One region of the Serinicoccus sp. CNJ-927 genome, then DNA from elsewhere that is predicted to be linked to it. Evidence: riboswitches for the same ligand, from Rfam matches in the RefSeq annotation. Region 1 holds a riboswitch; the other holds the start of a gene.
The links. Region 1 has a riboswitch for thiamine pyrophosphate ahead of BJF86_RS08145 (thiamine ABC transporter substrate binding subunit). Riboswitches for the same ligand answer to the same signal wherever they lie in the genome.
Positions count from the first base shown of each region.

Region 1 (9,471 bases):
CGGCGCTGCTCGACCCCGACCTCACCTGGCTGGGCGAGGGGGTCACCCTGGGTCCGTCCTCGCCGGAGGCGGCGCGGGCGGTGCGGGAGGTGGCCGACCGTCCCGCGTGCACGGTGGTCGTCCCCTACTACCGCGACCAGCCGATGCTCGATCTCGTCCTGGCCCGGCTGGACGCCCAGCGCGGGGTCCTCGGGGGGCTGGAGGTGGTGGTCGCCGACGACGGCTCCCCCACCGAGCCGGTCATCGGCCCGATGCGGCTGCCGGTCACCGTCGTCCGGCAGCCGGACCTCGGCTTCCGCCTGGCCGCCGCACGCAACCTCGGTGCCTCCCGGGCGCAGGGCCGGGTGATCGTCTTCCTCGACGGCGACACCGCGCCGGAGGACGACTACGTGGCGACGCTGCAGCGCGCCTGCCTGGAGGGCCCGACCCTCGCGGTGGGGCGTCGGCGGCACGCCCGGCTCGGCGGCGCCGGGACGGACCAGGACTGGCCGCCGTCGGCGTGCCTGACCGAGCCCGGGTGGCTGCGTGAGGGGTATGCCGCGACCCGCGACCTCCGGGATGCCGACGACACCTCATTCCGCTACGTGATCGGGGCGGTCAGCGCGATCTCCCGGGACGTCTTCGAGGCGGTGGGCGGCTACGACGAGACGCTGACCGGCTACGGCGGGGAGGACTGGGACCTGGCCTGGCGGGCCTGGCTCACCGGGGCGCGGCTGCGCCACCAGCCGGCTGCCCTCGCCTGGCACGACGGTCCCGACCTGGCGGGGCGACACGAGGGCGACGCCGCGGGGATCGCGCGGCTGAAGAACGCCGAGACCGCCGCGCTGGCCGAGCGCATACCCCACCCGCTCGTCCGTGGTCGTGGGTGGCACCACACCCAGCCCGACGTCGTCGCCGTCCTGGGACCGGGGTGCGCCTCGTGGTCCCCCGGCCAGGTCGTCGTCGTCGTGGAGGCGCTGCTGCGGCTGGGCGACCTCGGGGTCTGGGTGCCGCACCCGGCCCCGGTGCCGCCGGACCCCCGGGTGCACCGAGGGGACCCACCCGGACGGGTGCTCGCCCGCTGCCGCGCCGTGGTGGAGGTGACCCGCCCCGAGGCGGTGCTGCGGCTGCCCTGGCCGCCCGGTCCGGCGCACCTCACGCTCGACGCGCCCCCCGGGGCGGATCTCGACGACGCCGGGGACAGCCGGGACAGCGGGGTGTGGGTGCGCTCGACCCGGCGCGAGGGTGAGGCCCGGTGGGAGGGGGCACCGGCGCCCACCCTCGGCCTCCCCGGCCGCTGGGTGGAGCCGGTGCCCGCCGACGTGGTCGTCGAGCACTGGCGGCAGCGGCACCCCTGAGCGTGGCGGGCTCGGATCGCCCGGTGCCGGGGGCGTGCTCGGGGCGTGCCGGCGCCGGGGGCCGTGCCGGTGAGCAGCGACCCGCACGGTCAGGCGCGGCCGGGCGCCGTCCCACGCAGCCGCTGCAGGAGCTCGCGCAGCACCTGCACGGTCTCGTGGTGGTCGGCGACGGGCCGGGCCTGGACCCCGAGCCGCAGCACGGGGTAGTCGTTGCCCAGCGGGTCCAGCCGGTCGCCGACGAAGAGCACCTCGCGAGGGTCGGCGCCGACCTCGCGGGCGAAGCGACCGACGCCGTAGGCCTTGTCGACCCCACGCTCGGTGAGGTCGACCGAGGTCGAGCCCCCGACGCGGACCTCGAGGTCGGGCAGCCGCTGCGCCAGGTGACGGGCGAGCAGGCCGCGGCGGGCGCCGTCGGGGTCCCACGCCTGCTTGTCGGCGATGGCGGCCTGCTGCCCCAGCGCCGAGAAGGTCACCTGCGACCCCCTGTCCTCGATGCGTGCCCCTGTCACGCGGTCCTCGGGCTCCCACAACCCGAGCTCGCGCGCCGTCTCCTCCACGACGTGCACGGCCCGACGCCGCCGGGCGGGGTCCAGCTCACGGCTCTCGACCAGGACCCAGTCCGCCGCCCCGGCGGCGCGACGGTAGTACCTCGTCCCACAGGTCGGCATGAGGTGCAGACCGCCCCAGCCGGTGGCCGGGGTCGGCAGCCGGGCCAGCAGCTGCTCGCGGAACTGCTCGAAGCTGCCGCCGGAGATCACGCAGACCGGCACCACCGCGGTCAGCTCGCTGAGCGCGGTGGCGGTGACCTCGGGGACGGGCGACTTGGAGGGGGCGAGGGTGTCGTCGAGGTCGAAGGCCACGGCCCGTACGGCCGGCGACCCCGAGCCGCTCACCCGGTGGCGATGTCGGCCCACTCCCGCAGCCAGGTCTCTCGCTCGGCCTCGATCTGCCCGGGGGCGACCACGATCGGGTCCTCGGCGACCTGCGCCCACTGGGCCCACAGCTCGGGCAGCTCGACCTCGTCGTCGACGGGAAAGACATACATCGCGTCGGGGATGGCCGCCTGCACCGCCGGGCTGACCAGCCAGTCGACGACCGCCTGCGCACCCTCGGGGTTGTCCGTGCCGGCGAGGACACCGGCATACTCCACCTGGCGGAAGCAGGTGTCGAGCAGTGCCCGGGTGGTCGGCTCGACGCCACCCTCGGGGATGGTGAAGGGTGGGCTCGAGGCATACGACAGCACGATCGGGCGGTCGCCGTCGCCGCCGCCGGCGGTGAAGTCGACCGTGTAGGCGTCGGTCCAGCCGCTCGTGACCTTGGTCCCGTTGGCCATGAGGTCGCTCCAGTAGCCCTGCCACTCCCCCGGGCCGAACTCGCCGATCGTCGCCAGCAGGAAGGCCATGCCCGGGCTGGAGGTGCTCGCGCCCGGGGTGACGAAGAGGTCCTCGTACTGCTCCTCGGTCAGGTCGGTCAGCGTCTCCGGCGGCTCGATGCCCTCGTTCGCGAACCACGCGGTGTCGATGTTGACGCAGACGTCGCCGTAGTCGACGGGGGTGAGGTATGCCTGGCCCCCCTCGGTGAGGTCGTGCTCGGTGGCCGACTCCGGCAGCGCGTCGGGCCGGTAGGCCTGCAGCGCCTCGGCCGCGACGACCCGGCTGGCGAAGGTGGTGTCGATGCCGAAGACGACGTCGGCGGTGGGATTGCCGGCGGTCAGCACGACCTGGTTGGCCATTTGCCCGGCGTCGCCGGCCAGCTGGATCTCCAGGTCGTAGCCGGTGTCGGCCTCGAAGGCGGAGACCAGGTCATCCGGCAGCGTGAACGAGTCGTGGGCGGCTAGCACCACGGTGCCGGTGTCGGCCGGGGTGGGCGCCGCAGCGGTCTCGTCCCCGGCGTCGGCGGTGCCGGTCGGGCCCGGGTCGGCCGCCTCGGTGCTCCCGGTGGGCTCGTCCTCCCCGCCCCCGCCGCCGGTGAGCGTGCAGGAGGCCAGGGTCACGGTGGTGGCCGCAAGGACCAGGGTGGAGGTGATCCGTCGGCTGCGTGTGCGTGTCGTTGACGCGGTCATGGCGATGCTCCTCATCGACTTCCTTCGCCGGTGCTAGCCGGTGCAGGTTCGAGGGTCTGCGGCGGGTGCCGCACTCTCAGCGCTCGGGCGCTCCCCTGTCGTGGTCGTCGCCGACACTATCACCGTCGTCCCGGTCGTCCCCGTCCCTGCCTTCCCCGCTGTCCCCCTGCTCCCCGCCGTCCCCGTGCTCCTCGTCGCGCTCCGGAGGACCGAGCACCACGTCCATACCGCGCAGCGTGCCCCGGGCACTGCCGAAGAAGACGGCCAGGGCGGCGACGGCGAGCAGGATCCACAGGAGGAGGACGGCCCAGGCCGGCAGCTTGAACGGCATGGCTCGGCGGTCTACCTCTCCGGTGGGGACGCTGGGTCGGGGGCGAAGAAGCCCACCCCCGGCAACGCCGCCAGGGGATGAAAGCGCTTACACGATAGCAAGAAAGCCGCGAGAGGCGAGTTCACCCCACAGGGTGAGTCCGGTGGTCGTGTGGCAGGATTCGGGTCATGGGTAATCTCGTCGCCAAAGCCATGACCGTCGGCGCCGTCCTGGCGGCCAGCTCCATCGCGCGCAAGGTCACCGACGGCACCTGGAAGTTCGTCACGGGCAACGACTCCCCGACCAACCCGGAGGACCCGGACATCGACTTCAAGGAGGCCGTGGCCTTCGCGGTGCTCTCCGGCGCGCTGGTCGGGCTGGCGCGGATGCTGGCCAACCGGGAGTCGACCAAGGTGATCGCCAAGGCGAGCGGCAAGAGCCCCGAGCAGATCGCCGACGAGACGAACTGACCGGAAGGTCAAGAATTCGTCAAGGGGAAAAGCCGCCCCTCCAGCGCGTGATTGCGTGACCTGACGCGCATTCTCGGCACATTTCTGACCTGCGGTCTTGCGTTTCCGGCGAGCACGGGCCATTCTTGTCTCTGCCCATTTCTCGCCCGCCGATCCTTCTCCCTCCAGGACGCACGTGAGCCCACGTCCCCGCCGCATCCCGGATGCGCTCAAACGCGTGCTCTGGGCGCTCGGGGACGGCGCCGTCTGGGCGCTGGCGATCATCGCCATGACGTGGATCCGGTTCCAGTACGACCTGAGTCGCGCCTTCGTCACCGACACGTGGATCGTCGCCGGTGCCGCCGCGGCCATCCACCTCACGCTCGGCATGCTGTTCGGGCCCTACCTCATCAAGCACATCCGCGGGTCCTTCGAGGAGGTCACGGCGGTCTGCCGGGCCGCCCTCCTCACCGCCCTGGTGCTGAGCGTGTGGGCGATCTGGCTGCAGCCCTACGTCGTGCCGCGCTCGGTGCCCACGGTGGGTGCCGCGGTGGCGATGTCCCTCATGCTGGCCTCGCGCTTCGTGGTGCGCTCCTACCGCGCCCGGGCCGCGGTGCGCCGGGAGGTCGACCACAACGCGATCATCTACGGCGCCGGCGTGCTCGGTCGCCGCCTGGTCGCCAACATGCTGCAGGACGACACCTCGCCGTTCCGCCCCGTGGCCTTCCTCGACGACGACCGCAGCAAGCGCAAGCTGCGGATCGACGGGATCCGGGTGCGCGGCGGCTTGAATGCCATCGCCAAGGTGGCCCAGAAGTACGAGGCGACGCACCTCATCGTGGCGATCCCGCGCGCCGAGGCGACCCTGATGCGAGCGGTCAACGACCTGGCTGGTCAGACGGGGCTCACGGTCAAGGTGCTGCCCAACCTCGACCGGCTGCTGGACGCCGACCCGCACGCCGACGACCTGCGCGACATCGACCTCGAGGACCTCCTGGGGCGTCGGCGCACCGAGCTGGACCAGGCCGCCATCGCCGACCACCTCACCGGCAAGGTCGTGCTGGTGACCGGCGCCGGCGGCTCGATCGGGTCCGAGCTGTGCCGCCAGATCTCCCGCTTCCACCCACGTCGGCTCATCGTGCTGGACCGCGACGAGTCCGCCCTGCACGCGGTGCAGCTCTCGGTCACCGGCCGCGGGCTGCTGCAGAGCGAGGACCTGGTCCTGTGCGACATCTCCGACGCCGCCATGGTGGACCGCGCCTTCGCCCAGCACCGCCCCGACGTCGTCTTCCACGCCGCCGCGCTCAAGCACCTCCCCCTGCTGCAGCGCTTCCCGCTCGAGGCCTGGCGGGTCAACATCACCGGCACCCTCAACGTGCTGCGCGCCTGCGCGGCCCACGGCGTGGGCACCTTCGTCAACATCAGCACCGACAAGGCGGCCAACCCCACCTCCGTCCTGGGCTTCACCAAGCGGGTCACCGAGCGGCTCACGGCGCACTTCGCCTTCAGCCAGCCGGGCCGCTACGTCTCGGTCCGCTTCGGCAACGTCCTCGGCTCCCGCGGCTCGGTCATCCCGATCTTCACCGAGCAGATCGAGCGCGGCGGGCCAGTCACCGTGACCCACCCGGACGTGGAGCGCTTCTTCATGCTCATCCCGGAGGCCTGCCAGCTCGTCATGCAGGCAGCCTCGCTGGGCTCGGACGGCGACGTCCTCGTGCTCGACATGGGGGTCCCGGTCCGGATCGACGACATGGCGCGCACGCTCATCGCCATGTCGGGCCGACGCGACGTGGCGATCGAGTACACCGGGCTCCGCCCCGGGGAGAAGCTGACCGAGGACCTCTTCGGCCTGGACGAGGAGCACCAGACGCGGCACCATCTGCTCTGGTCCGTCCGGGTGCCGGGCCTGGACCCGGACGAGGTGCCCTCGGGCCGCCTGTCCAGCACACCGGAGCTCATCGCCTGGCTCCGGGACCGCTCCGACCCGAGCGAGAGCGTGCTGCACCCGGCATGAGCGCAGGTGTCCTCGCGGCCCTCGTGCTCGGCGCGGCGGTCCTGACCGTGGCGGCTGCCCCGGCCCTGGCGCCCCTGCTCCGGTCCTGGGGCCTGGTCGACGTCCCGAACCACCGCTCGTCGCACCAGACACCGACGTTGCGCGGCGGCGGGCTGGCACCGCTGGCCGGGGTGCTCCTGACCGCCGTGGCGGCGTCGGCCTTCGGCGTGGCCGGCCTGCCCTGGACCGCCCTCGGCGCCTGCGCCGCCACCGCGCTCCTCGGCGTGCTCGTGGACCTGCGGGACGTCTCGCCGCTGGTGCGAATCGTGGCCCTGCTCCTGCTCGGCGCGGTGCTCGGGTCCGTCGTCGGCAGCGTCGGGACTGCCCTGCTCGCCGCGCTCGCGCTCCCCGTGGTCGTGACCGTCGTCAACTTCATGGACGGGATCAACGGGATCACGGCACTCACCGCAGCGGCCTGGGGACTCATCGCCCTCCTGGGCGGCGTGGCCCCGGCGGCGGTGGCGCTCGGCGCGCTCACGCTGGGGGCGGGGCTCGGCTTCCTGCCGTGGAACCTCCCCCGCGCGCGCATGTTCCTCGGCGACTGCGGCAGCTACCTCGTCGGCGCGCTGCTCACCGCCGGCATCGTCCTGGAGCAGGCCGGCGGCGGCCGGCCGCTTCTCCTCGCCGCCCCGCTGCTCCCCTACCTGGTCGACACCGGGGTGACGCTGGTCCGCCGCGCCGCGCGCGGGGAGCGGCTCGTCGACGCCCACCGCGAGCATCTCTACCAGCGGCTGTCGCGCCGACCCGGCTGGGGGCATACCCCGGTCGCCGGGCTCTGGGCCGCCGCGGCTCTGCTGGTCGCCGGGATCTGGTGGCTGATCCGGCACAATGGTGCGACGTGAGCGGTTCGTCGAGGGTGCGGTCCACCGGGCTGGGCGTGGTGGTCATCCTGACCAACGTGCTCATCGTCGCCCTGGTGGCGATCGGCTTCTCCGAGCGCGGCTTTACCGGGTGGTGGGACACGCTGCGCGGTGACTGGTCCCCGCCGCAGGTGACCGACCCCTACGCCGAGGACGAGGCGCCGACCACGGCGCCCCCGACCGAGGACGACACCGATGCGGCGACCACGGCCCCGTCCACGACCGCCGAGACCACGGCCGAGCCGGAGCCGCCCTCGGTGCAGGAGCGCTACACCGACGGCGAGGACCTCGAGGTGCTGGTGCTGGGCGACCGGACGGGCACCCACGAGAACGACTGGGTGGCGGCGTGGGCGCGGCAGCTCACGAGGCAGCGCGAGGTCTACCTCACCAGCACCCAGGAGGCCGACCCGACCCGCTACGGCGACACCGCCAGCGTGGGCGGCGACGGCGCCACCGTCACCATCGACAACGCCAGCCTGGTCGAGGGCACCCCGGAGTATGCCGCGGCCCGGCTCGACCTCTTCGTGCGTGACGACCCGGACCTCGTGCTCGTGAGCTTCGGCCGGGCCAACACGCCGGAGGACCTGCCCGAGCAGCTCGGCGCGCTGCAGGAGGAGCTGGAGGAGGCGCTGCCGGGCGCGGAGGTGCGCTTCGTCGTGCAGCCGCCGCGTCGCGACGGGCAGCCACAGGTGACCGAGGCGGTGCGGGACTGGGCCGACGACGCCGACGCGGAGATCGTCGATGTCGCCCGGGTCTTCGAGGACGAGGAGATCGTCGACCTCACGGTGTCCGGCCGCGACCCCCTCAGCGTCAACATCTTCGGCGGGCAGCGGTGGGCCGAGATCGTCCAGCAGGAGGTCTTCGGCGAGCCCGCCGGCGAGGGCGAGGGCGAGAGTGCTGCTGCCGACGAGGGTGCGGGTGCGCCGGCGCCGGCCGATCCCGGCGCCACCGGGGACGAGGGAGCCGGCGCCGAGCCGCCACCTGTGGAGCCCACCGCCGCACCGGTGCTGCCCACGCAGCCACCCGTCCAGCCGACGAGCGACCCGGCCCCCTGGCAGCCCCCGGTCGTGCCCGTGGCAGCCACCGCCCGCCCCCGAGCCCACGGTCCCGCAGCCGACCGACCCGGCTCCCCCGCCGACGACCGCGCCGGAGCCGACAAACCCCGGGCCGACCGATCCCGCACCGACCGGCCCCGAGCCCACGGAGCCGGACCCGACGGAGCCCGAGCCCACCGACGGGCTGGCCGGGTCAGGCCTCGAGGACGCCTGAGCCGACGTATGCGGATCCTGCTGCTGACGCACTACTACCCCCCGGAGACGGGCCCGCCGCAGCTGCGGTGGTCCGCGCTGGTCCGCGACCTCGTCGGCGCCGGCCACGAGGTGGACGTCATCACCCCGGCCCCGCACTACCCGAGCGGCCAGCTGCTGCCCGGCGAGGACCCCGCCCAGGTCGGCCACCGGCATACCGGTGAGTACGGGGAGACGGTGCACCGGGTGCCGTTCCGCCCCTCGACCGGCACGGCCCTGTCGTTGCTGCTCGACCAGGGCGTGACCGCGGCGCACACGGTGCTCACCGGGTGGCGCCGGCGGGCGGAGCTGCGCCCGGACGTCGTCATCGCGACGGTGCCGGGCATCCCGACCGCGGCGGCGGGCCGTGCGGTCGCCACGCTGCTGCGCGCGCCCCTGGTGCTCGAGATGCGCGACGCCTGGCCAGACATCCTCGGCGGCGTCGGCGACCCGTCCGCGCCCCTGGTCCGCCGCGCGGTCCGGGGTGCGGTGCTCGGCGCCGCCCGCACCGGGGTCACCGTGCTGCAGCGCTCGGCCGACCTCGTCGTCACCACGACCGACAGCTTCGGCGCGGCGCTGCGCGAGCGCGGGGTCGCCCGGGTGGTCACGGTGCGCAACGCCCACCACGAGCTGCCCGGTGAGCCCTAGCGGCGACCCGCCCGCGCGCGCTCCCGCCAGCTGCGCGTGATCTACGTCGGCACGGTCGGCCGGGCGCAGGGCCTGGAGACATCCGTGCGGGCGGCGCACCTCGCCCGGCAGGCGGGCGTGGACGTCGTCCTGCGCGTGGTCGGGACCGGGGCCCGGTTCGCCCCGGTCCGGCACCTGGTGCGCGAGCTGCAGGCCCCGGTCGAGCTCGTCGGCCCGGTCCCCCGCGAGGAGGTGGCCGAGCACTACGCGTGGTGCGACACCTTCCTCATGAGCCTGCGCGACTGGCCGGGCCTGTGCCGGACCGTCCCGTCCAAGCTCTACGAGGCGCTTGCCCTGGGGTTGCACGTCTCGGCGTCCGTCGCCGGGGAGGCCGCCGAGATCGTGGAGCGCACCGGCGCGGGCTTCGCCGTGCCGCCGGAGGACGCCGAGGCGCTGGCGGCTGCCTGGCAGGAGCTCGCGGCGCGGG
Region 1 is NZ_MKKF01000022.1:144,506-153,976, reverse strand. It holds gene BJF86_RS08155 (glycosyltransferase) at 1-1,337, shown strand, start outside; gene BJF86_RS08150 (HAD-IIB family hydrolase) at 1,427-2,230, opposite strand; gene BJF86_RS08145 (thiamine ABC transporter substrate binding subunit) at 2,227-3,399, opposite strand; TPP riboswitch at 3,402-3,506, opposite strand; gene BJF86_RS17930 (hypothetical protein) at 3,476-3,730, opposite strand; gene BJF86_RS08140 (DUF4235 domain-containing protein) at 3,898-4,179, shown strand; gene BJF86_RS08135 (polysaccharide biosynthesis protein) at 4,355-6,172, shown strand; gene BJF86_RS08130 (hypothetical protein) at 6,169-7,053, shown strand; gene BJF86_RS16930 (glycosyltransferase) at 7,050-9,005, shown strand; partial or broken gene BJF86_RS16925 (glycosyltransferase) at 9,033-9,471, shown strand, end outside.

Region 2 (9,471 bases), on a different contig from region 1:
CATGGCGGCGCTCGCACCCTGCCCGTGGACCTACATCTGGGCAGCCCAGCGGCAGCAGGCGGAGGCTCCCGTGGCGGCGGACAACCCGTTCCGGGGGTGGTGGGAGTTCTACGCCGACGCGGGGGAGATCCTGCAGGACTTCACCGACCGCATGGACCGGCTCGCCGAAGAGGCCGGCCCGGCTGAGCGGGCGAGGATGGCCCAGGCATTCGAGGACAGCTGCCACCTCGAGATCAGATTCTGGCAGATGGCCTGGACCCAGGAGACCTGGGAGGACTCGCTGAGCCTCGGGCGGGCGGTCGCTCTGACCTGACCGGCGCTCATCGGGGAGGGACGCGCCGACTGGCCGCCGCATACCGTGCGGCCGGTTGGCGCATACCGTGCGGCCGGTCCGTCAGGGGTGGTGGTGCTGTCGCCAGGCGTGGTGCACGGGGCCGGGGCCGTGGCCGATGGCGAGGTCCCGGCCGTGCTCCAGCGCGCCGGTGAGCCAGTCCTTGGCGTCGGTCACGGCCTCGATCCAGGTGTCGCGCACGGGGACCAGCGCGGTGATCGCCGAGGAGAGGGTGCAGCCGGTCCCGTGGGTGTGGGGGGTGTCGACGCGCGGGGTGCGCAGCTCGGTCAGGCCGTCGGCGTCGGCCCAGACGTCCACCGCGTCGCCGCCGAGGTCGGCCGCGTCGCTGTCGAGGTCGACCGCGCCGTGCGCCTGCTCAGCACCAAGGTGGCCGCCCTTGAGCAGGACCCGCTCGGCACCGAGGCCGCGCAGCGCGAGCGCCTGGTCGCGCATCGTCGCCACGTCACCCGCCTGGGCCTCCGGGTCGAGGCCGAGGAGCACGGCCGCCTCGGGGAGGTTCGGGGTGATCGCGGCCACGTGCGGCAGCATCGAGCGCACCTCCTCGATCGCGTCCTCGTCGAGCAGACGGGAGCCCGCGGTCGAGACCATGACCGGGTCGAGCACCACGCGCGGCAACGAACCCGACCGGCACAGGTCGCCCACGGTGCGCGCCACCTCCGCGGTGCCGAGCATGCCGATCTTGGTCGCAGCGACGTCCAGGTCCGCCACCAGGGTCTCCACCTGCTCCCGCACGAAGGCGGCCGGCACGGGGAGCACCCCGGTCACGCCCTGCGTGCTCTGCGCGGTGAGCGAGGTCAGGACCGCGCAGCCGTAGGCCCCCAGCGCCGCGAAGGTCTTGAGGTCGGCCTGGATGCCCGCGCCACCGGAGGGGTCCGACCCGGCCACGGTCAGCACGATCGTCGTCATCGCGCGGCTCCCACCTGGTCTGCCAGGTCGCGGGCAGCCACCTGCGGGTCGTCGGCCGAGCAGATCCCGCTGACCACCGCCAACCCGTCCACCCCGGTCGCCAGGACCGCCGCGGCCCGGGCGGCGTCGATGCCGCCGATGGCCACGGACGGCAGCGTCGCGGCGGCCACCAGCTCGGCGAGGCCGTCGACCCCGACCGGCGTGGCGTGGTCGACCTTGCTGGGCGTCGCCCACACCGGTCCCAGCCCGAGGTAGTCCACCGTGCCCGCCGGCAGCTCGGCGGCGGCCCGCACCTGCTCCGCGGACGTGCACGACAGCCCGAGGTATGCCGTGTCGCCGAGCATCGCGCGCGCCGCCTCGGGAGCGAGGTCGGACTGGCCGACGTGGGCACCGTCGGCGCCGATGCGCTCCGCGAGGTGGACGCGGTCGTTGACGATGAGGGGGGCGGCAGACCTCGCGCCGTCGAGCGCGCGGCGGGCGAGCAGCCCGAGCGCGACGAACTCCTCGTCCGAGGCGTCCGGGTCGCGCAGCTGGACCACCGTCGCGCCACCCGCCACGGCGGCCCGGATGGTCGTGGAGAGGCCGTGGCGCCGCGTCATACCCGTGTCGGTCACGAGGTAGAGGCTGAGGTCGAGCGGGGCGCGGCTCATGCCAGCCGCACCCGCTCAGCCAGCGTGTCCGCCTCGAGCACGGCGAGTTCGTCCAGCAGCGCCACCGCGAAGCTCCCCGGCCCGGCCGACGCGGCGGCGGCACCGTCCGCGGCCACCGTCAGCGCTGCCGTGGCGGTCGTCGCCGCGAGCAGCGGGTCTGGCTCGACCGCCGCCGCGGCCGCCATGAGGGCGCCGAGCGCGCAGCCGACCCCGGTGACCCGGGTCATGAGTGCGTCACCGTTGTGCACCTCGACCGAGCGGGTGCCGTCGGTGAGCCGGTCCACCGGCCCGCTGACGGCCACCGCGCACCCGTGGCTCCGCGCCAGGGACCGGGCCGTCTCGACGCTGTCGTCCGTGCTGTGCGTGGCGTCGACCCCGCGGCCTCCGGCCCCGCCGCCGAGCGCCAGGATCTCCGAGGCGTTGCCCCGGATGATCGCCGGGGCGGCGGTCTCGAGCAGCTCGCGGGCGAGGCTCGTGCGCCAGGCCAGCCCGGCGGCGACCGGGTCGAGCACCCACGGGGTGGCGACCTCGCGCGCGCCCCGGACGGCGGCGCGCATCGCCTGCGACGTGTCGTCGTAGGGCGTCCCCAGGTTCACCAGCACCCCGCCGGCCACCCGGGCGAAGTCACCGGCCTCGTGCGGGTTGTCGACCATCGCCGGCGCGGCGCCCGCGGCGAGCAGCACGTTGGCGGTGAACGGCGCGACCACGATGTTGGTGAGGCACTGGGTCAGCGGGCTCTGGGTCCGCACCTCCGCCCAGCAGGCGGCGAGGCGGTCGGGGGAGACGGGCGTCTGGCTCATGACGATCCCTTCGCTAGTACGAGCTAGATCAGGTTCGACGGGTGTGATCTCAGCCGCACGTGCGGCACCCCGCGTCGCCCTCGACCCTAGCGCAGAGGTATGCCGAGACCCGCCCGGGGCGGACCCGTCCCGGGCCATCTCGCCTGTCGCCGCCGTCGCGGCCCCGTTCGCGTCGCGGCACCCGCTCGCGTCGCGACCCCCGCTCGCGCCGGGTTCGTCAGTGCGTGGGTGCCCCGCCGATGCTGCGCGCCACCAGTCGGGCGACGAGGGGCAGCCGGGTCGCCCGCACCACCAGCCGACGCAGCACAAGGGCGCTCCGGCCCGTGGGGACGAAGCTGGAGGCGCCCTGGCGAGCACGGTCCTGCACGGGCTCGACCTGCGCGCGCCAGCGCGTCTCGTAGCGGTCGAGCGCCTGGGTCAGGGTGACTGCGGTCACGGGCCGGGTCAGGGTCGCCAGCTCCTGCCCGAGCGCGTGCGCACCGGCGATGGCCAGCGAGGCCCCCTGACCGGCGATGAGCGACACGGCGTGCGCGGCATCACCCATGAGCAGCACCCGCCCGTGCCGCCACCGCGGAGCGATGGCCTGGGCCACCACGTCGACGAAGACGTCGTCCTCCGGCACGCGCGCGATCAGTGCCTCTGCCGCGGGACCGGCCCCGACGAGCTGTTCGCGCAACCAGTCGACGCGGTCCGCGGGCAGCTCGGTGCCCCTGGCCAGCGTGAAGGTGGACACCAGCTCGTCGTCCATGGCGTAGGTGCCCACCTGGCGACCGATCGTGTCGCTCATCTCCACCGTCAGGCCGAGCCGCTCGGAGACCTCGGGTGCCTCGGTGCTGAAGGCGCCGGTGAGGAATCCGAGGTGGCGGACCGCGGCATCGGGGAAGAGCTGCGCCCGGGTGGGTGAGTGCAGTCCCTCGCAGATGAGCACCAGGTCGGCGTCGAGCTCGGTGCCGTCGTCCAACCGGACCCGCGCCACATCCTCCTGGTCCCTGAGGTCCGCCATCTCCGCGACGTCCGCGACGGTGCGCCCGAAGTGCACCCGGGCCCCCTCGGGGAGGGTGGAGCGCAGCGCCTCCTCGAGGCCGCCGCGGGTGATCGACAGGAAGCGACCACCCTGCAGCTCGGCGAAGGCCGCCAACGGCAGCTCGCCGCTCGAGCGGCCGGTGGCCTGCACGAAGCGGGCCGCGCGATAGACGCGGCCGCGGGCGCTGATCGCGTCGAGTACGCCGAGCTCCTCGGCGGCGGCATACCCGGGCCCGAACAGATCCAGGGTGTAGCCCTCGGTGCGCGGCCCGGGCGCCACCTCGACGAGGTCGACCTGCCAGCCCAGCGACGTCAGCGCGTGTGCCACGGCGAGCCCGCTGATGCCCGCTCCACTGACCACAGCTCTCATCGGGAGTCCTTCCTGGTGAGCTCGACGAGGTGTGCCATGGCCTCGGCCACGGGGAAGTCCGGGTCCACGCTCCGGTGGAGCACGAGGCCCTCGATCCCGGCGACCAGGGCCGCGGCCCGGCTCCGCGCCGCAGCAGGCGGGTGTCCGACGTCGCGCAGCCGCTCCTCGAGGAGCGCGCGCAGCTCCCGGACGATCTGTCTGACCAATCCGGCGACCTCCGGGTCGCGGACAGCGGCGAGATAGGTCTCGGCGACCAGCATCGACGAGGGGTCACGGGTGAAGTCGGGGGAGTCGACCGTCGCGCCGTAGGCCAGCAGCCCCGGCTCCAGATCGGGGAGGGCGGCGGCGAAGGACGCCAGAGACAGCCGCAGCGAGGCGGTGGCGGCGTGCCGGCGCAGCTCCTCGGCCGAGGAGAAGTGGTAATGCACGACTCCGGGCCGCACCTGGGCCCGCTCCGCGACCGAGCGCACGCTGACCCGGCCCCAGCCCTCCTCGGCGATGAGGGCCGCGGCCGCCTCGAGCAGGGCCTCCCGGGTGCGCTCGCCCCGGGCAGCTCGTCCGTCAGCGGTCATGTCGCGAGCGTACCAAAAATTGGACGAACGACCAAATAGATCACCGGGGCGCCACGGGCCATCGGAAGCGGGCTGCGGTGCGGTGCCCCGGCGACAGCCCAGGTCACGGCTACGCTGGACGGCGATGCTCGCTCTGTGGCGCACCGTCCGCCAGCTCCTGACGGTCCTGCCCCCCGGCACCAGCCGCTTCATCATCGGCTTCGCGGTGCTGCAGAGCCTGCTCGCCGTCCTCGACGTCGCGGCCCTCGGCCTGCTCGCGGTCGTGCTCACCCCCATGCTCACCCAGCGCAGCGCGACGCTCCCGGTCCTGGGCATCGAGCTGTCCGAGCCGGTCGAGTTCGGGATCGTGCTGCTCGTCGTCGGCGGACTGATCATCACCAAGTCGGTCTTCGCGATCCTGCTGCAGTGGTGGGCGACGCGGCGGTTCGCGCGCTTTGAGCAGGCCCTCGGTGCCCAGCTGCTGGAGACCACCTTCCGTGCACCGTGGGCCGAGCGGCTGCGCCGCAACTCCACCGACCTGGTCCGCTCCACCGACGTCGGGGTCGGGGCGACGGTGGCCGGGGTCATCATCCCGTTCTGCCAGCTCTCGGGTGAGGTCTTCACCTTCCTCGCCGTGCTCGTGGTGCTCCTCGTGGCCCAGCCGGTGCTCGCGACGGCCACGATCCTCTACTTCGGCCTCGTGGCCTTCGCGCTCTACCGCGTCGTGCTGCGGCGGGCGGTGCAGGCCGGCAAGGACAACCGCAACTACTCCGCCCGCGCGGTGCGCCTCGTGACCGAGATGGTGCACTCGCTCAAGGAGGTCACGCTCCGGGACAAGTCGCAGGAGGTCGCCACCGTCGTGCTCCGGGCCCGGCGCCGCGCCTCGCAGGCGCGAGCCAACCAGACCTTCCTCGGTGCCGTCCCGCGCTACGTCCTCGAGTCAGCGCTCATCGGCGGTCTGGTGCTGGGCGGCGCGATCGGGTGGCTGCAGGACGGGGTGCCCGGCGCGTTCACCGCCATCGCGCTCTTCGGGGTGGCCGGCTTCCGGCTCGTGCCCTCGCTGACCCGCTTCCAGACGATCATGGGGCAGACGGCTGCCAACATCCCGTTCGCGACCCAGGTCCTGGAGGAGATCGACCGTGGCCGCCGGTATGCCGAGGCGGACCGGACGGGAGGCAACGCGCCGCTGCCGGACGACGCGCGCACGTTGCGCCTGGACGGCGTGACGTTCAGCTATCCGGACGCCGCGGAGGCGGCCGTGCGCGACGTCTCCCTCACCCTGCGGTTCGGCGAGACCCTCGCGCTCGTCGGGGCGTCCGGCTCGGGCAAGTCGACCCTCGTCGACCTCGTCCTCGGCCTGCTGCAGCCGGACTCCGGGCAGATCCTCGTCGACGAGCAGCCGCTGCCGGACGTCCTCAAGGCCTGGCGGTCCCGCGTGGGCTACGTGCCGCAGGACGTCGCGCTCTTCGACGCCTCGGTCGCGCGCAACGTCGCGCTCTCCTGGGACGACGACGGCATCGACGAGGACCGCGTCCGCCGCGCCCTGGAGCGGGCGCAGCTGCTGGAGGTCGTCGAGGCCCGGCCCGACGGCATCCACGCGCCCGTGGGGGAGCGCGGGCTGGCCCTGTCCGGGGGGCAGCGCCAACGGCTCGGGGTCGCGCGCGCCCTCTACACCGACCCGCTCGTGCTCGTCATGGACGAGGCCACCTCGGCGCTCGACACCTCCACCGAGCGGGCGGTGACCTCGGCCATCCGCGAGCTGCACGGCCAGGTGTCCGTCATCGTCGTAGCGCACCGGCTGGCGACCATCCGGCACAGCGAGCAGGTCTGCTTCATGGACCGCGCCGAGCTGGTCGCCACCGGCACCTTCGACGAGGTCGTCGCGCAGGCTCCCGACTTCGCCGTGCAGGCGGCGCTCGCCGGCCTCGCGGACGAGAGGAAGGACTCGTGAGCCCCCAAGGACCCCGTCTGCCATCGGTCGAGGGCCGGGCTCCGCGCGTCGCGCTGCTCGTCTACAACGACGCCCACGCCGACTCCCGCGTCATCAAGACCGCCGAGAGCCTGCGGGCTGCCGGTGCGCAGGTCCGGATCTTCGCCGTCGCGCGGGCCGGCTATCCCGAGGGCCCGGGGGTCGTGGGCGACGCGATCGAGGTATGCCGTGCCCGCGAGTTCGCGCTCGCGCGCCAGGCCCCCTGGCTGCTCGATCTGGCGCGCCGGGTGACCGGCCGTCAGCCCCCCGAGCCGGTGCCTGAGCCACCCGCGTCGCTGCCGAAGGCGCCAGGGACGCCCGCGCCCACCGACCACGCACCCGACGACCACGCACCCGACGCCTCGGCCCCCGCGACGGGCGAGCGGCATACCCCCGCCGCCCCTGGCGCCGCGCCGTCGGAGCCGCCGCAGCCGCCGCTGCCCGAGCCCCTCTTCGACCTCTGGCTGCGCACCTGGCGGACCGCCAGCCTCGGGCTCTACTGGTGGGACGCCGCCCGCGACGCGGTCGACTTCGACCCCGACGTGGTCCACGCCAACGACGGCAACACCCTCGCCCCCTCCTGGTGGATCGCGCAGCGCACCGGGGCGCGCCTCGTCTACGACGCCCACGAGCTGTGGCGGCACCGCAACGTGCGCCAGGACCGGCCGGTCGCGCCGCACGTCGAGGCCCTGATCGAGTCGACGGTCCTCCGACAGGCGGCCGGTGTCATCACCGTCAGCCCGTCGATCGTCGCCTGGCTGCAGGAGACCTACGACCTGCCGGAGACGCCCACCCTGGTGCGCAACGTGCCGCGCCCGGCCGTGGGCGGGGCACCGGGCCGCGAGCAGGGCCGGCTGCGCGCGCTGGCCGGGCTCGGCCCGGAGCAGCAGGTCATCGCCTACGGCGGCCGGATCACCACCTCCCGCGGCATCGAGGAGACGCTGGAGGCGATGACCCACCTGGGCGAGCAGGTGCACCTGGTGCTGCTGGGCTACGGCGAGGTGGGCTATCTCGCCGCGCTGCGCCGCCGGATCACCGACCTCGGGCTCGAGGCTCGGGTGCACTTCGTGGGAGCGGTCGCCCCGCCCGAGGTCTCGACGGCGCTGGCCGACGCGGATGTCTCGGTCGTCTACGTCCGCCCCATCTGCCTGAGCTACCGCTACAGCCTGCCCAACAAGCTTTTCGAGTCGATCCACGCGGGCATCCCGGTCGTGGCCGCCGATTTGCCGGACACCGCCGAGCTGGTGCGCGAGCTGGGCGTCGGCGAGATCTTCTCCGCGCAGAGCCCGGCCGACCTGGCGGCCACGATCGAGCAGGTGCTGGCCGACCCGACGCCGTATGCCGCGGCCGCCCGGGCCGCGGCGCACGGTCTCACCTGGACCGCCGAGGAGGAGCGACTGCTCGGGCTCTACGCGCGGGTGCTGCGCGGATGAGTCGGGATCCGCGGCCCCGGCTGCTCGTCATGGCATGGAGTCCGCTGCGATCCGACGCGCGGGTCCTGCGCCAGATCCGGCTCTTCGCCGACCGCTACGCCGTGACCACGATCGGCTACGGCGAGGCGCCGGACGGCGTCGTCGAGCACCTGCGCCTGCCCGACCACGTGGTCCACTGGCACAAGGACCGCCGGCTCCTCGCGTTGCGGCGGTTCGAGACGGCATACCGCGGCGCGCCGGTGACCGTCGCGGCGGCCGAGTTGCTCGCCGACCAGGCGAAGTTCGACGTCGTGCTCGCCAACGACGCCGACACCCTGCCGCTCGCGCTCGAGCTGGCGCCCTACGGCGGGGTGCACCTGGATCTGCACGAGTACGCGTCCCGCCAGAGCGAGGAGTCGTGGCGCTGGCGGCTCTTCGTCGCGCCGTACTACCGCTGGTTGCTGCGTCGCCACGGGCGCGAGGCCGACTCGGCGAGCACGGTGGGGCGCTGGCTGGCGCGGGAGTACCGTCGCGAGTTCGGCCTCACCTGCGCGGTGGTGCCCAACGCCGCGCCGTATGCCGACCGCACGCCGACACCGGTCGGCGCACCGCTGCGGCTGGTGCACTCCGGGCTCGCGCGTCGGGGCCGCAGCCTGCACGTCATGGTCGACGCGGTGCGCTCCTGCCAGCGCGACGTCACCCTCGACCTCTACCTCATGCCCAACGACCCGACCTATCTGGAGCAGCTGCGGGCCTCGTGCGCCGACCTGCCGCAGATCCGCTTCCACGACCCGGTGCCGCCGGAGCAGCTGGGCGACGCGCTCGCCGCTGCTGACCTGGGCGTCTTCGTGCTGCCGCCGGTCAACTTCAACTACAGGTTCACCCTGCCCAACAAGTTCTTCGACTTCGTCCAGGCACGGTTGGGGATCATCATCGGGCCGAGCCCGGAGATGGCCGATCTGGTGCGGCACCACCGGCTGGGGGTGGTGCTCGACGATTTCACCGGCGAGGCGCTCGCCGCCGCGCTCGACGCGCTGAGCGACGCGCAGGTCGCGGACTTCAAGGCGGCCTCAGACGCGGCCGCGCGGGAGCTCTCCGCGCAGGAGCAGGTCCGCGGCTGGGTGCGGGCGATCGACACGCTCGCGGCGCGCGTCGGGGGGTAGCGCGACACGCCAGGGACGACCGGCGGCGGCCCAGGAGCGCCGGCCGGGTGGTGTGCGGATCAGCCCTCGAGAGCCGCGGCGAGGGCCGTGGCGTCGACCGGCTGCCCGTCGAAGGCCGATCCCGTGGTCCGCGCCTCCCACCTCTGCTCGGCGAGATCCGCGACCTCGTCGGAGAGCGGGTAGAAGTAGACGAGCGGCAGCACCTGGTCCAGACGCTCCAGGTAGTAGTCCACGAACTCGCCGACCTCCGCGTCCTGCTCCAGCGCGGAGGTGGA
Region 2 is NZ_MKKF01000052.1:58,580-68,050, reverse strand. It holds gene BJF86_RS19415 (hypothetical protein) at 2-313, shown strand; gene thiD (bifunctional hydroxymethylpyrimidine kinase/phosphomethylpyrimidine kinase) at 395-1,258, opposite strand; gene thiE (thiamine phosphate synthase) at 1,255-1,908, opposite strand; gene thiM (hydroxyethylthiazole kinase) at 1,905-2,708, opposite strand; TPP riboswitch at 2,696-2,790, opposite strand; gene BJF86_RS16420 (FAD-dependent monooxygenase) at 2,926-4,101, opposite strand; gene BJF86_RS17750 (TetR/AcrR family transcriptional regulator) at 4,098-4,673, opposite strand; gene BJF86_RS16410 (ABC transporter ATP-binding protein) at 4,798-6,603, shown strand; gene BJF86_RS18060 (glycosyltransferase) at 6,600-8,054, shown strand; gene BJF86_RS16400 (glycosyltransferase) at 8,084-9,196, shown strand; gene BJF86_RS16395 (PstS family phosphate ABC transporter substrate-binding protein) at 9,256-9,471, opposite strand, start outside.
Region 2: it holds a riboswitch for thiamine pyrophosphate, as region 1 does, so the genes downstream of both, thiM (hydroxyethylthiazole kinase) here and BJF86_RS08145 (thiamine ABC transporter substrate binding subunit) in region 1, are expected to answer to the same signal.